DNA from 2 places in the Stenotrophomonas sp. YJH_SMC_110 genome. Region 2 is predicted to be linked to the other one. Evidence: predicted binding sites of a transcription regulator. Region 2 holds the regulator's gene; the other holds the start of a gene.
What was found. The regulator FliA, encoded in region 2, starts transcription of late flagellar genes. The targets are predictions, from matches to a motif close to TAAAGTTTNNCNNNCNNNGGCCGATAA.
Positions count from the first base shown of each region.

Region 1: AC5P6H_RS10650 (methyl-accepting chemotaxis protein) is a predicted target of FliA. The motif match lies at 2,793-2,819, and genes of this name have one in related genera.

Region 1 is NZ_JCAFSM010000004.1:342,562-349,886, forward strand. Features, by position in the region: gene AC5P6H_RS10645 (EAL domain-containing protein) at 1-556, opposite strand, end outside; gene AC5P6H_RS10650 (methyl-accepting chemotaxis protein) at 612-2,750, opposite strand; gene AC5P6H_RS10655 (winged helix-turn-helix transcriptional regulator) at 3,033-3,281, shown strand; gene AC5P6H_RS10660 (aromatic alcohol reductase) at 4,060-5,007, opposite strand; gene AC5P6H_RS10665 (winged helix-turn-helix transcriptional regulator) at 5,069-5,515, shown strand; gene AC5P6H_RS10670 (hypothetical protein) at 5,985-6,422, shown strand; gene hxsB (His-Xaa-Ser system radical SAM maturase HxsB) at 6,409-7,325, shown strand, end outside.
Region 2 is NZ_JCAFSM010000013.1:27,899-35,223, forward strand. Features, by position in the region: gene AC5P6H_RS18670 (MinD/ParA family ATP-binding protein) at 1-426, shown strand, start outside; gene AC5P6H_RS18675 (RNA polymerase sigma factor FliA) at 423-1,169, shown strand; gene cheY (chemotaxis response regulator CheY) at 1,227-1,619, shown strand; gene AC5P6H_RS18685 (protein phosphatase CheZ) at 1,619-2,224, shown strand; gene AC5P6H_RS18690 (chemotaxis protein CheA) at 2,227-4,071, shown strand; gene AC5P6H_RS18695 (flagellar motor protein) at 4,162-4,902, shown strand; gene motD (flagellar motor protein MotD) at 4,904-5,920, shown strand; gene AC5P6H_RS18705 (ParA family protein) at 5,925-6,707, shown strand; gene AC5P6H_RS18710 (chemotaxis protein CheW) at 6,704-7,325, shown strand, end outside.

The sequences.
Region 1 (7,325 bases), on a different contig from region 2:
CGTCTCGCGTGACCACCAATGCTCCGCCCCCCTCCATGGGCACTGCCACTCGCTCAAACGCCGTTGGAGCCGTGGTCACAATGGCGTTTCCGTACGACGCGAGGTCCACTTTGATGCGCCCATCGCCAGGGGCGGCCACGCTCCGCCAGAGCGAATAGCCTCGAACGAGGCGATTCGGAGCGACAAGCTTTACAGGCGTAGGAAGGCGCCCCCATATTGCTGTACATATCAATCGCCCGTTGCTCAATCTCCCAACATCCTTAATGTAGCGGGAGTGAAACGCTATGAGACGCAGCTCGGCTAAGTCCTCATCTCCACAGGGCGCGGCATCTATCAACAGCGCCTTGTTCAACCCATCAACGCCGGCACGGGCAACATCTTGAGCGTGTTCCAAGAGAACGACCGTATAGTCGGCAAGTTCAACTTTAGCCCGCTGCGTGACTGCCAACTGGGCCGCCGCCAGAGTGCTCGCGACCACGGCTATCCCCAGAAGAAAAGGCGCTGAACGGAGAAGTGCCCATCGCAAAGATCGCCGCTTAGCGGATGACTTGCGCATTCCTGACTCCGGGGTTAGGACCCGCCGGACAGATTGCTATCCGGCGGGATCGGACTCAACTGGCGTGAACCAAACGGGGGCGGAACTCAGTATTTACCTTAAAGAATGCGACTGCCTGAGCAAGCCCATCGGCCTGGTCTTCGACGGCACCGGCTGCTGCTGAGGCCTCTTCCACCAATGCAGCATTCTGCTGTGTCACCTCGTCCATCTGCATCACCGCCTGGTTAACCTGTTCAATGCCCGCAGTCTGTTCTTGGGAGGCTGCGGATATCTCCGTGATCATGTCGCGTACGCGCTGGACGCTCTCAACGACCTGATGGATGGTGGCCCCCGTCTGCCGGACCTCGTTCGAGCTGTCGACCACATCCTGGACCGAGCGATCAATGAGTTGCTTGATCTCCTTCGCTGCCTCAGCGCTGCGCTGGGCCAGCGTCCGGACCTCGCTTGCAACCACTGCAAACCCCCGACCTTGGTCCCCTGCCCTAGCAGCCTCCACGGCCGCGTTCAGCGCTAGTATGTTGGTTTGGAAGGCAATCCCATCGATCACCGTGGTGATGTCTGCGATGCGCTGAGACGACCCCTCAACCTTTTCCATCCTTTCCATTGCCCGATCAACGGCGCGGCCCCCCTGAAGGGCAAGTTCACCAGCGTCCGAAGCGAGTTTGCTAGCCTGCAAGGCATGATCCGCGTTCTGGCGCACCGTGGAAGTCAACTCCTCCATCGACGCAGCCGTCTCCTCCAGGTTCGCCGCCTGCTGCTCCGTGCGACGTGACAGGTCCGAGCTTCCCTTGCTCACTTCCGCGGCGGACACCCGAATGACTCCGGCTCCGTCCTGGATGCCTCGTACGATGCTGCCAAGCTGCTCCGAGGAGGAGTTCGCGGCATCACGCATTTTGGCGAAAACGCCACTGAACTGGCCGGCTACACGGTAGGTCAGATCGCCTTGAGCCACCGCCCCCAGCAGACTCGCGATACTCGAAAGGCTTCGGTCGCTGACGTCGAACATCTGGTTAAGGTTATCGATCATCTCTCGGAAGCTGTGACTAAAGCCATCTGAAGTTCCGCGTTGTGAAAAGTCCCCCAATGCCGCGGCTTGAACAAGACGACGAATCTCCTCGTTGATCGCCAACAAATTGCTTCGTGTGGTCTCCATAGCTTCTGTGATAGCGGTCTGATCTCCGGGCAGAGCCTCCATCCGTACGCTCATGTCCCCTATCGCGTAATGCTGAGCGATGTCGACGATCTGTTCGATCAGCATGTTGGAGCGCTCAACCATGGCGTTGGTGTCAATTGCGAGCTGGCCAAAGGCACCCGGATGACGGGAGCTATCAATACGATGGGACGTCCGCCCTTCGGCCTGAGCAGAGGCCATTTCCTCCTGATCAGCGATGAGAGCCTTGATGCGATCCTGCATCGCGCTCATGCTTCTCAACAGTGCTGCTGTCTCGTCTCGTCCCTCCACCTTGATTAAGTTCTCGATGCCCCCCAATGCAATGGCATTGGCAGTTCTTGTGGCTTGCTCCAAAGGAACGGTCAAACTGCGCGTGATCGCAATTGCCAACGCGATGCTGAGCACGATCGCGAGAAGCCCGGCTGTGATAAGCATCGTGCGACCGCTGGCGCTCGCGGCTTGTGCCTCACGATAGCTTGCGTCCGCCAAGCGCTCCTGAAGCTCCGCGTTGGCAAAGATGGCAGCTTGCCACTCATTGAGGAGCACATCTCCTTCTGCGAGAAGCTTAGTAGCCTGAACTACGTCACCCTGCGAGGCCGCCTCGACAACTGAGTCATTGACCCGACGCGCTGCGAGTCGCTTTTCGGTGATGACGGCACGAATCCTCTTCCCTTCCTCGTCGGCAGGGGTTGCGTAGAGGGCATCACGAGCCTCGTCGTACACCTTCCGCTGCTCGGCGATCTTTCGCATCAAGGATGCCTGGACATCCTTGTCCTGCAGCATGATCAGTTCACGCAACGAGATACTGATCTGCATGTTCGCGCTTGCCATGGATTTGGAGAGTCGAATGCGCTCCATGCTCTCTTTGACTATCGAGTCCATGCTTCGCTCAGCACGGGACAGCGTCCAAAGACCGGACGCAACGATGGACATCGCAACCGCGATCAAGATAGCGAAGGCGGCACTCAAGCGGGTACCGACCCTGAACCGCATCAAGAAATTCTTCACATTCACACCTTTCATGGGGGAGGAGTTGGCTCCTGGCCGACAACGTCAGCGGGCCAGTGATCGGCCCCATCCGGCACAACCTTAGCCCTCCCACAGCGGAGTAGCACCCCACCTGGACTTTTCGCAATGACCACCATATAAGCGACATTGCGCGACGTTCACCACCTTTCTTGACAGGCGCTGCGTATCCAAAGAGTCGGTCCTGCCCGTTTACAGCTGCGCGCCATCGAAATCAGCAGGAACATGTATCTTTCGTTTGTCCATGACTTGTCCATAGTTGCCAGCGAAGGCAAGGACATGCCCCCCTCGAGGCAGGCGGCGCCTCCTGTCAGGGGAGAGGTCCACATTGCCCCTGACCATCTCCCATTGAATGGATATTCCCGGACGGAGGCAGGGATACACACGCATAACCAACTCGGCTTCAATGGTTGGCTTCGTCCTGCAGAGATCGGACGTCGGATGCACGGGATTACACAACGCATGCTGACCCGTAGGTTTCGCCATTTGGAGCGCGATGGGCTGGTAAGTGCGTCACTACTTAGATGAGCTGGCACCCCGAGTCGAATATGCACTTGCTGACCCGAGAGACGAAATCTTGGCTCAATTATTTCCTCTTTGGACTTGGATTGGAGAGAATCCTCAACAGCCTTCGATTCGTACGAGAGCCGTTCGCCAGCAAGCTGTCACGCGAAGAGGTTTGAACAGAGCGATCTCTCTGGGCTCAACTATTGACTGAGCGTGCTTGCTGGAGAGTTCATGGATGCCTGGCTCGACCAGAGCGCCTTTGAGTGCCGCTGGGGCAGTCAAGCCCCCTTGGGCTGATCGCTCAGATGGACAAGGTCGTAGGCTTCCTTGCTGTCGAAGTAGTAGCAGAACGAGCCCTTCGGCACTCCCAGCTACTTGACGGCCTCCTCGATGCCCGTGGCGGAGAATCTAGCTCCGTCTACAACTGGAGCTCGGTACGCACAAGCTCTCTCCTGGTGTCATCAAAGCCGCGGTCCGCCCCGGAGGGCGGCCGCGTTGGCGTGATACCTCGGTGTTGGAGGCAACATGAAGTGAACTTCAGGCCGACCGCCTATCAAAATCAACCGCCAAGCGGCATCGCTCGCTCATCGCAGGTGGGCTATCCGGCGCTGAGCGGCTCCTGAATCAGCGCAAGTAGCGGACCTCAGGGACACACATGACTCCCACCTAATCTGTGGAACCACTTGGCATTACTAAACAGACGCTGTGATCAGCACCTCAAGTAACTCGCCGCAGATCTAGCAAGGACTACCTCTCTACCGCCAGTTGCCCAGCGAGGACGACGACTAGCCCAGGCAAGCTATTTAACACCTCCCAGCTCAGCGGCGATCAGCGCTGACACGTCCGTGACCGGAATGCCTTCGCGCTCATTAAATGTCCCGGCCTTCGACCAAGACATGCCGCGGCCGATGGCGAATGCAGCCCGGTATTTGCGCATCATGTTCTTGGGATCGTTCTTCAGCTCTTCCAAGAGGAAAGGCACCGTCCAGACGGAACGCTTGAAGGATCGACCAAGACCAGCCTCCAATTTATCCGCAACTTCACCATAGGTGACGGTGTCGCCAGCCAAGAAGACAATCTCATTACGAATCGTTGGATCAAAGAACACGATCTCCGCAGTTAGGCGGCCAATATCATCGGGTGTTGTTAGCGTAACAGCATTATCAAGACTACCCAGCGCGTGGACCTCACTGTTCTCGAGATCAACCACGCCAAACTCGGGCTCAAACAAGTAGCTCATGAACATACCTGTCGAGATGATGACCCAATCGGTCCTGTCTTGCGACCGCAGCAACTCGCGAACGTCCAGCTGCGCATCGAAGATATCCTGCGGACCACCACGACCGATCGCCTCGAAGTCCACCCCGAACTGCCATGGGAAGTAGCGCGGAATGCCAGACTGGAGCGCGGCCTTGGCAAGCTTCATAGGCGTGTTGATGCCCGCAGCGTAGCCAGCACAGCCGATCACAGTATCGTAGCGGGAGAAGAGAGAAGCCAACTCATCGATCGAGTCATCCACCAAATCCCCCAGCACAATTTCGATACCCGCATTACGAATATCTGAAATATCCTTCTGCTTGGACGGATTGCCCGATTTGACGGCACTTTCGCGAAGCAGGACACTTATTTTTGCTCCATCAACTTCCTTCGCACGACGCGCCAGACTGCGCAGCACCGGCATACCGAGCTCACCCGCTCCCAATACAAGAATATTTCTCGACTTAACGTCATAATTCACATTATTCATCACTGCACTCACTTCAGCTTGTCTTTCCGGTATACTGCCAGCCCGTGAACTGGCGCGAAAGATGGGCACACGCGTGATACTGCCGTCAGACAATCTCCGTAGAGAAGACATCCTTCAGTACTCCCAGACGGTCTGCGATGGACTTCGAGATGATGACGATGGGCTTCGTCGAGAGGTCCTTGCCCATGCAGGCAGCCGTTGGTCGCTAGGTGTCATTCATACACTAGGCGTTTATGGTCAGCTTCGACATGCAGAGATCGGCCGTCGGATGCACGGAATCACGCAACGCATGCTGACCCGTACGCTTCGCCATTTGGAGCGCGATGGGCTGGTAGTGCGTCGCGAGTTCGATGAAGTGGTGCCCCATGTCGAATATGCACTCTCCGACTCTGGATATGAGCTCCTGGTTCGAATGGTCCCTCTTTGGACTTGGATTGTAGAGAACGTCAGCAGCTTTCGATCCGCACGAGAAAGGTTCGATAGAAAGCTGCCACGCGACGAGGCCTGAACAGAACGACCTAACTAAGCTCAGTTATCGCTTCAGCACGATTGCTGGAGAGCTCTTGATTATCTGTCACGAGCGCGGCGCCTTCTTTTGTGCCGCTGCGGCATTCCTGCCCCGGGCTATTCGCTCAGCTGGGCTGGCATGGAGATTGTTGATTAATATCGACCAGGCTCCGCACTTGGGTGTCAGATTCGCCCGATAAAGCCAGCTGCTCGCACTCCACGCTGATGCGGCGGCAATGCCGGCACTTGCGCTCAATCCAACGTTGAAAGATCACTGCCTGCGCATCAAGGAGCAGGTCGCTGCCCCAAGTAGTTGCGAGTAAGCACTATCGGCTCGGTCAAGCCCGCATATCGCGCTTCCACGATCGGCGCCATTAAGACCGAAAGACAATGTCTCTCATGGCCGCCCATCCTCTGCAAAGAAGCTTGTTTGGCTTCATTCCGGAGCATAGGCTGCGGGCGTCCAGCGCTTGAAAGAAGGCCCCAAGCTACCGCTGCTCTTTGTGGAGACAGGGAATCTGCAGCAAGTGGGACTTCCGACTGCCGAACTTGCAACAGCGCCCGGTCAGGAGCACAGTTCGTGCATCAAAGGGGGATGGGCAATGGAACGCTCGCAATTCATTATTGATCGCGCACTGTATTCAGACGACGTGGCGGCTCGGGCCGCGCATCGCTATACCGGCCAGCTTGGTATAGAGGTGCGCTGCCAAGGCGCCAACCTCATCGTTGGCATTTGGTCTCCGGACGGCTGTATGGTGCCAGAGGACATCTGGGCCCGGTTTTCTCGAGATTTGCTTGACGAACGCCTGCGAGCGGCCGTGCGAGCGGAGACGAGCGGACTTCAGCAGGAGCTGCTTCGTGCAGCACTGAACCAGGCACAGCCGGCGGTGCCCCATGTCGAGGTTTAGGCTCGCTGAGGCTTTCGCCGCGCCATCGGACTACCAACTGTTGCCTCTACGGTTCCGGCGTCTGCCGTGGGATCACGATCGGGCCTTCGTCTCGTCGATGGCAGGCGACTGGCTCCTGATGAAGATGGAGGACGTTCAGCGTCTGGTGACCCACCAGTTGCCGACCGAGTCCGCCCTCTTTGCGGATTTGGAAGCCCGGCACCTGGCCGTTGCCGGCACCTACCGAAGCAGCTTGGCGCCTCTGCTTAGTCAAATCCGCAGCCGAAAGTCCTACCTGATGGGTGGACCTGCTCTCCACATCTTCGTGGTTTCCCTGCGTTGCCACCACACCTGCAACTATTGCCAAGTGTCGCGGCAGGAAACGAGCGCCACTGCGTTCGACATGGAAAGCGCGCACGCCGGACAGGCGGTGGAACGGTTGTTCGAATGGCCGAGCCAAGAACTGACGATCGAATTCCAAGGGGGTGAACCCCTGCTCAATTTTGAGCAAGTGAAGGCCATCACCCGGCAGATCGTCGAGCGCAATCGGACCGCCCGACGCTCGCTGCGGTTCGTGCTGGCATCCACCCTGCATGACCTCACCGACGACCAGCTGGCGTTTCTGACCGAACATCGCTTCAAGCTCTCTACGTCACTGGACGGTCCCGAATGGCTTCACAACGCCAATCGCCCCAGACCCGGTCGCGACAGCTACCGGCGGACTGTTGAGGGGATTGAACGCGGACGCCGTTGGCTGGGAGACGATGCCGTCTCGGCGCTGACGACCCTGACCCGCCAGAGCCTCGAGGTCCCTGAGGCCATCATCGACGAATACCGGACGCTGGGATTCCACAGCATCTCCCTGCGTCCCCTGAGCCCCTACGGATTCGCCACCAAGACGGCCCGCCGCACCGGCTACCCCAC
Region 2 (7,325 bases):
TTCTGCCAGGCCGCGCAGGACACCGTGGTGGTGGTCTGTGACGAACCGGCCTCGATCACCGACGCCTACGCACTGATCAAGGTGCTGTCGCGCGAGCGCGGCGTGGACCGCATCCAGGTGGTGGCCAACATGGTGCGCGACCCGAACGAGGGCCGCGTGCTGTACGAGAAGCTGACCCGCGTCTGCGAGAAGTTCCTCGCCGATGTCTCGCTGAACTACCTGGGCTGCGTGCCGCAGGATGACTGGCTGCGCCTGTCGGTGCAGCGCCAGCAGCCGGTGGTGAAGGCCTATCCGTCCAGCCCGTCGGCGCTGGCGATCACCGAGATCGCACGCCGCACCGCGCGCTGGCAGGCACCGACCGAACCGCGCGGTGGCGTCGAGTTCTTCCTCGAACGCATCCTCAAGCAGCGTGGGGTGGCCGCATGAAAGGCGCAGCCCACCAGTACAGGGAAGTCCAGCGCTCGGCGGCCAACGAGGTCATCGCCCAGCATTCGGACCTGGTGCGACGCATCGCCCACCACCTGGCCGCGCGCCTGCCGGCCAGCGTCGAAGTCGATGATCTGATCCAGGCCGGCATGATGGGCCTGATCGAAGCCTCGCGCAGCTACGACGCCGACCAGGGCGCCTCGTTCGAGACCTATGCCTCGATCCGCATCCGCGGCTCGATGATCGACGAGATCCGCCGTGGCGACTGGGTGCCGCGCTCGGTGCACCGCCGTGCACGCGACGCCGCCGCCACCATCCGCCGCCTGGAACAGAGCACGGGCCGTGCCGCCAGCGCCACCGAAGTGGCCGCCGCGATGGAGATGCCGCTGCCGGAATACCTGCGCCTGATGGAAGACGCCGCACGTGGCCAGGTGCTGAGCCTGGAGTCGCGCATCGAAGACCAGGGCGAACTGGATACCGTCGCCCAGGGCGGCCCGACTCCACAACAGGTGCTGGAGCGCGGCGAGTTCGGTCGCGAGCTGGGCAAGGCCATCGGCCACCTGCCCGAGCGCGAACAGCTGGTGCTCTCGCTGTACTACGAGCAGGAGCTGAACCTGAAGGAGATCGGCGCGGTGCTCGGCGTGAGCGAGTCGCGGGTCTGCCAGATCCATGGCCAGGCCGTGCTGCGCCTGCGCGGCCGCCTGAAGATTTTCGAGGCCGTCGACGCCGGCCTGGAAGAATGAACATCCCCGAGGCGACTGCCCCCGGCCGCCCGGAATGAACAACAAAGGAACTCTGCTTTGAACAAGAACATGCGCATCCTCATCGTCGACGACTTCTCGACCATGCGTCGAATCGTCAAGAACCTGCTGGGCGATCTGGGCTTCACCAACACCGCCGAAGCCGAGGACGGGCATGCCGCGCTGTCGCTGCTGCAGAGCCAGCCCTTCGATTTCGTCGTCACCGACTGGAACATGCCGGTGATGACCGGCATCGAACTGCTCAAGGCGATCCGTGCCGACGCCAAGCTGAAGACCCTGCCCGTGCTGATGGTCACCGCCGAAGCCAAGCGCGAGCAGATCATCGAAGCGGCCCAGAACGGCGTGAACGGCTACATCATCAAGCCGTTCACCGCGCAGACGCTGGAAGAGAAGCTGGGCAAGATCTTCGAACGCCTGGCGGCCAGCGCCTGATGGATACCACGGTCGACAAGAACGCCCTCGCCCTGCGCCTGCAGGAAGCCCTGGATGCCCTGGAGTCCGGTGACGAAGCCGCCTGGCGGCAACGCATCGACGGACTGGTCGCGCTGCGCACGCAGCCGATGATGAGTGGCCTCTCGCGGCTGGCCCGCGAGCTGGGGCAGGCCCTGGGCGAACTGCCGACCGTGCCCAGCGAGGCCGGCGAACTGGACGATGCGTGCGCACGTCTGGACCACGTGGTGGCGATGACCGAACACGCTACCCACCGCACCCTGGACCTGGCCGAGGAATGCCGCAGCCTGACCGAGCAGCTGCGCGCCGAAGGCCTGCAGCCAGGCCAGGACGTGCAGCTGGAGCGCATCCGCCACAACCTGACCGAGATCGCCCTGACCCAGAGCTACCAGGACCTGACCGGGCAGATCATCCGTCGCGTGGTCGGCATCGTCCGCCGCGTGCATGAAGGCTTCGGCGCGCTCGGCCTGCCGCCGGAACAGCATCGCACCGACCCGGAACTGGCCGGGCCGGCACTGAAGGGACTGGACCGCCACGCGGTCTCGCAGAACGACGCCGACGACCTGTTGTCGGATCTGGGGCTGTAAGCATGAGCGCGGTATCCGACGACATCACTGCCGATTTCATCATCGAGGCACAGGAAATCCTGGATCGCCTCGGCGAACAGCTGGTGTCGCTGGAGCAGGCACCGCAGGACACCGAACAGCTCAACGCGGTGTTCCGGGGCTACCACACGCTCAAGGGCGGCGCGGGTTTCCTCGGTGTCACCGCCATGGTCGAGCTGTGCCACGCCGCTGAAGAGGCGCTGGGCGCTGCACGTGCCGGCCAGGCCGTGCTGCAGGCCCATCACTTCGACGCCGCCCAGCAATCGCTGGACTACCTGCAGTCGATGCTCGATGCCGTGTCTTCCGGCACCGAGCCGGGCTATGCACCGCCGGACCTGATCGCCCAGTTCGACGTGCATGGCGGTGCAGCAGCGCCTGCCGCCGCTGCCGCCGCACCGGCGGCCGGTGCCGGCGACCTGATCACCGACGACGAGTTCGAGGCGCTGCTCGACCAGCTGCACGGTGGCAACGCACCGACTGCGGTGGCGCCGGCAAAGAAGGCCGACGACGGCCTGATCAGCGAAGATGAGTTCGAAGCCCTGCTCGACCAGCTGCACGGTGGCGCCGCACCCGGCGCCAGGCCCGCGGCTGCGGTGGCGCCGGCACCGATCGCCGCCCCGCGCCCGGCCACCGCACCGGCACCGGTGGCCAAGCCGGCCGCCAAGCCGCTGGCCGAAGCCGAACACACCGTGCGCGTGGACACCAAGCGCCTGGATGCGATCGTCAACCTGATCGGCGAACTGGTGCTGTCGCGCAACCGGCTCAAGACCCTGCGTGCGCGCCTGCGCGACGAGGAGCTGGACCGCGCCGTGTCCACCCTGGACATCGCCACCGCGCGCCTGCAGTCGGCGGTGATGCGCACCCGCATGCAGCCGGTGGGCAAGGTATTCTCGCGCTTCCCCAAGGTCGCCCGCGACGTCGCCCGCTCGCTGAAGAAGGAAGTGGACCTGGAGCTGATCGGCGCCGAGACCGAGCTCGACCGCAACCTGGTCGAAGCGCTGGCCGACCCGCTGGTGCACCTGGTCCGCAACGCCATCGACCATGGCGTGGAAATGCCCGACCTGCGCGAAGCGCAGGGCAAGCCGCGGATGGGCCATGTGCGGTTGTCGGCGCAGCAGGAAGGTGACTACGTCAGCATCGAGGTGCAGGACGATGGCGCCGGCATCGATCCGGAAAAGCTGCGCGCGAAGGCACGCGAGAAGGGCCTGATCGATCCGGAAGCCGCCGCCCGCCTGAGCAGCGAGGAGTGCCTGCACCTGGTGTTCCTGCCCGGCTTCTCGACCAAGCAGCAAGTCACGGATATTTCAGGACGCGGCGTCGGCATGGACGTGGTGCAGTCGCGCATCCGCGAACTCAGCGGGCAGATCCAGATCCAGTCGGAGCTGGGCCGCGGCAGCCGCTTCCTGATCCGCGTGCCGCTGACCCTGGCGATCCTGCCGACCCTGTTGGTGCAGGCCGGCGAGGACGTCTATGCGCTGCCGCTGGCGCGCGTGATGGAGGTACTGCACGCGCCGCGCACCTCGCTGGGCTGGTTCGATGGCCGTGCCGTGCTCGACCGCCGTTCGCACACGCTGCCGCTGGTCGATCTGCGGCAGTGGCTGGATGTGACGCCGGCCGCATCGACCCTGCTGACCATCGTGGTGCTGCAGGCCGGCGAAGCGCGCTTCGGCCTGGTCGTGGACCAGGTCCGTGGGCGCGAGGAAGTGGTCATCAAGCCACTGCCGAAGGCCCTGCGCGGCCTGCGCGGTTACGCCGGTGCAACCTTGATCGGCGATGGTCGCATGGCGCTGATCCTGGATGTGGATGGCCTGCGCAGCCCGCACGACTGACCCGCTTGCTGAACCCGTAAAACCGTGAAGTCGCACCAGTAGCCCGTACCGGTGTCTCAAGTCCCATTCATACAAGCCGATACCGGATCCATGGATAGACTCAGCCTCATTGGACTCTTTCTCGCCCTGGCCTCGCTGGTCGGTGGCAGCATCCTCAAGGGCGCCGGCCTGGCGTCGTTGTGGTCGCCTGCGGCGTTCGTGATCGTCATCGTCGGCACCGTTGCCGCGATCCTGCTGCACACCTCGCCGGCGGTGTTCAAGCATGCGTTCAAGATCGTGCGCTGGGTCGTGCGCCCGCCGCACAGCGATCGCCGCGAACTGATCCAGCAGATCGTCGAGTGGAGCAACATCGCCCGCCGCCAGGGCCTGCTCGGCCTGGAATCGCAGGTGGAAGCGCAGCAGGACCCGTTCCTGCGCAAGGGCCTGCAGCTGCTGGTGGACGGTGTCGAGCCCGAATCGATGCGGCACATGCTGGAAATCGAACTGGGCAGCCAGGAACACCAGGACCAGGCCGGCGCCAAGGTGTTCGAAGCGATGGGCATCTACGCACCGACGCTCGGCATCATCGGCGCCGTGCTGGGCCTGATCGCGGTGATGAAGAACCTGGCCGACCCGAGCAAGCTCGGCCACGGCATCGCTGCGGCGTTCACCGCCACGATCTACGGCATCGCCTCGGCCAACCTGCTGTTCCTGCCGATCGCCGCCAAGCTCAAGAGCGTGATCTCGCACAACACGCGCGACCGCGAAATGGTCATCGAAGGCCTGATCTCGATCGCCCAGGGCGAGAACCCGCGCAACATCGAAACCAACCTCTCCGGCTTCCTGCACTGACATGGCCCGCCGCAAGCACCACGAAGAGCACGCCAACCACGAAGCATGGGCGATCCCCTATGCCGACCTGATGACGCTGCTGCTCGCCTTCTTCGTGGTCATGTACGCGATCTCGTCGGTGAACGAGGGCAAGTACCGGATCATGGCCGACGCGCTCACCGATGCCTTCGGTGGCGCGCCGCGCACGATCAATCCGGTGCAGGTGGGCAACAAGCAGGTGCAGGGTGGCGGCTGGGACAGCCCGTCGGTGATCAAGTCCGGCACCAAGATCGGACCGTCCGCGCCGGCGCCCTCGCACGACCCGACGCTGCTGCCGTCGATGGCCTCGCAGATGCGCATGCCGGTGTCGGTGCACAACCAGGAGCAGATCGCCCGTGCCGAGCGCCAGCTCAACACGATTGCCGACCGCCTCACCGCCGCCCTGGCGCCGCTGATCGACCGCGGCATGATCAGCGTGCGCCGCACGGAACTGTGGATCGAGGTCGAGATCAACAGCGACATCCTGTTCCCCACCGGCTCGGCCGCACTGGACGTACATGCGCGGCAGACCCTGGCCAGCCTGGCCGAGGTGCTGCGCGACGTGCCCAACAGCGTGCGCGTGGAAGGCCACACCGACAACGTGCCGATCGCCACCGCCACCTTCCCTTCGAACTGGGAGCTGTCGGCCGGACGCGCCGCCAGCGTGGTGCATCTGTTCGCCGACCAGGGCGTGCAGCCGTCGCGGCTGGCGATGGTCGGCTATGGCCAGTTCCGCCCGCGCGAAGAGAACGACAGCGCACAGGGCCGCAACCGCAACCGCCGGGTGATGGTCATCATCCTGGCCGACACCTCGCATTCGGTGGACCCGCTCGGCCAGCGCCTGAACGCAGCCACCGGCGCCACCGGCAGCACCGTCACCGAACAGGCCGCCGCAACGCCGGCCAGCGCCCCCACCTCCCCCATCGCACCGGTGACGTTGCCACCGGTGCCGGCTGGCAGCCGCGTCGGCGCCGCCGTTCCCCCGGCAATGAAGGAGTAATCCGATGCGCATCTGGGCAGTCGCCAACCAGAAGGGCGGAGTCGGCAAGACCACCACCACCCTCGCCCTCGGCCGCGGCCTGGCCGCGCTCGGCCATCGCGTGCTGCTGATCGACCTCGATCCGCATGCTTCGCTCAGCCGCGCCTTCGGCGTGCCGGTGGACCCGCCGCCGGCCGGCGTGCTGGAGCTGTTCGGCGCACCGCCAGCGGACCTGTCCGGCCTGTGCCATGCCAGCAACATCCAGGGCCTGGACTACGTCTGCGCGCAGTCCGCGCTGGCCACGCTGGAACGCCGTAGCGCCAACCAACCCGGCCTCGGCCTGGCCCTGCAGAACGCGCTGGCGCGCCACCAGGGCCAGCACGACTACATCCTGCTGGACTGCGCACCGACGCTCGGCCTGCTGATGATCAACGCACTGGCTGCAGCGGACCGTCTCATCATTCCGACCCAGGCCGAGCCGCTGGCGCTGCACGGCCTGGATGGCATGGTCCGCACCGGCGAGATGGTCGAGCGTTCGCGCCGGCGGCCGCTGCCGATCTCGATCCTGCCAACCCTGTTCGACCGCCGCACCCGCGCCGGCAACGAGTCGCTGCGCACCATGCAGGACCGCCATGGCAGCCGCGTCTGGGAAGATGCGATTCCGATCGACACCCGCATCAGCAACGCCGCCGGGCTGACCCTGCCGAGCGTCGGCGAAGACTACCCGGGGCGCGGCCTGGCCGCCTACCGGCGCGCCTTGAACTGGATTCTCGGCGAGGATGCCCGTGCCCTGGAGCAGGCCGCATGAACAGCACTGGCATCCTCGACGACTACCTGGACGAACTGCTGGGCGAGGCGATCGCCCCGGCCGCCGCTCCCCACCCCGCGCCGATCAGCACCGCCCCGGCCACGGCCACCGAAGCCGCCGCCGAACGCGAACCCACCTGGGATGACCTGCCGGCCGAGGTGATCTACGAAACCGAAACCGAGAGCGTTGCCGCTGCCCCTGCCGTGGACAATGCCGCACTGGAAGCCGCTTTCGATGCTGCGTCCGCGCCCGTCAGCGTGATCGATGCCGAACGCGAGCCCACCTGGGACGATCTGCCTGCTGAAGTGGTCTACGAAACGGATGCCGTCGTCGCGGCCCTGGCCGAGGATGAGGCTGCACTGGAGGCCGCCTTCGAGGCCGCCGCCGCGCCGGCCAGCGCCGGGCCCACCGAACGCGAGCCGACCTGGGATGACCTGCCCGACGAGGTCATCCACGAAACCGCGCCGGCACCCGCTGCGGCCGCTGCGAACACCGGCCCGGAACCCACCTGGGACGATCTGCCGGACGAAGTGATCTACGAGACCGACCCGGCGGACAGCCATCGTCTCGCCCACACCGACAGCCCCGGCCTGCAGGCCGCCTTCGAGGCAGCCGCTG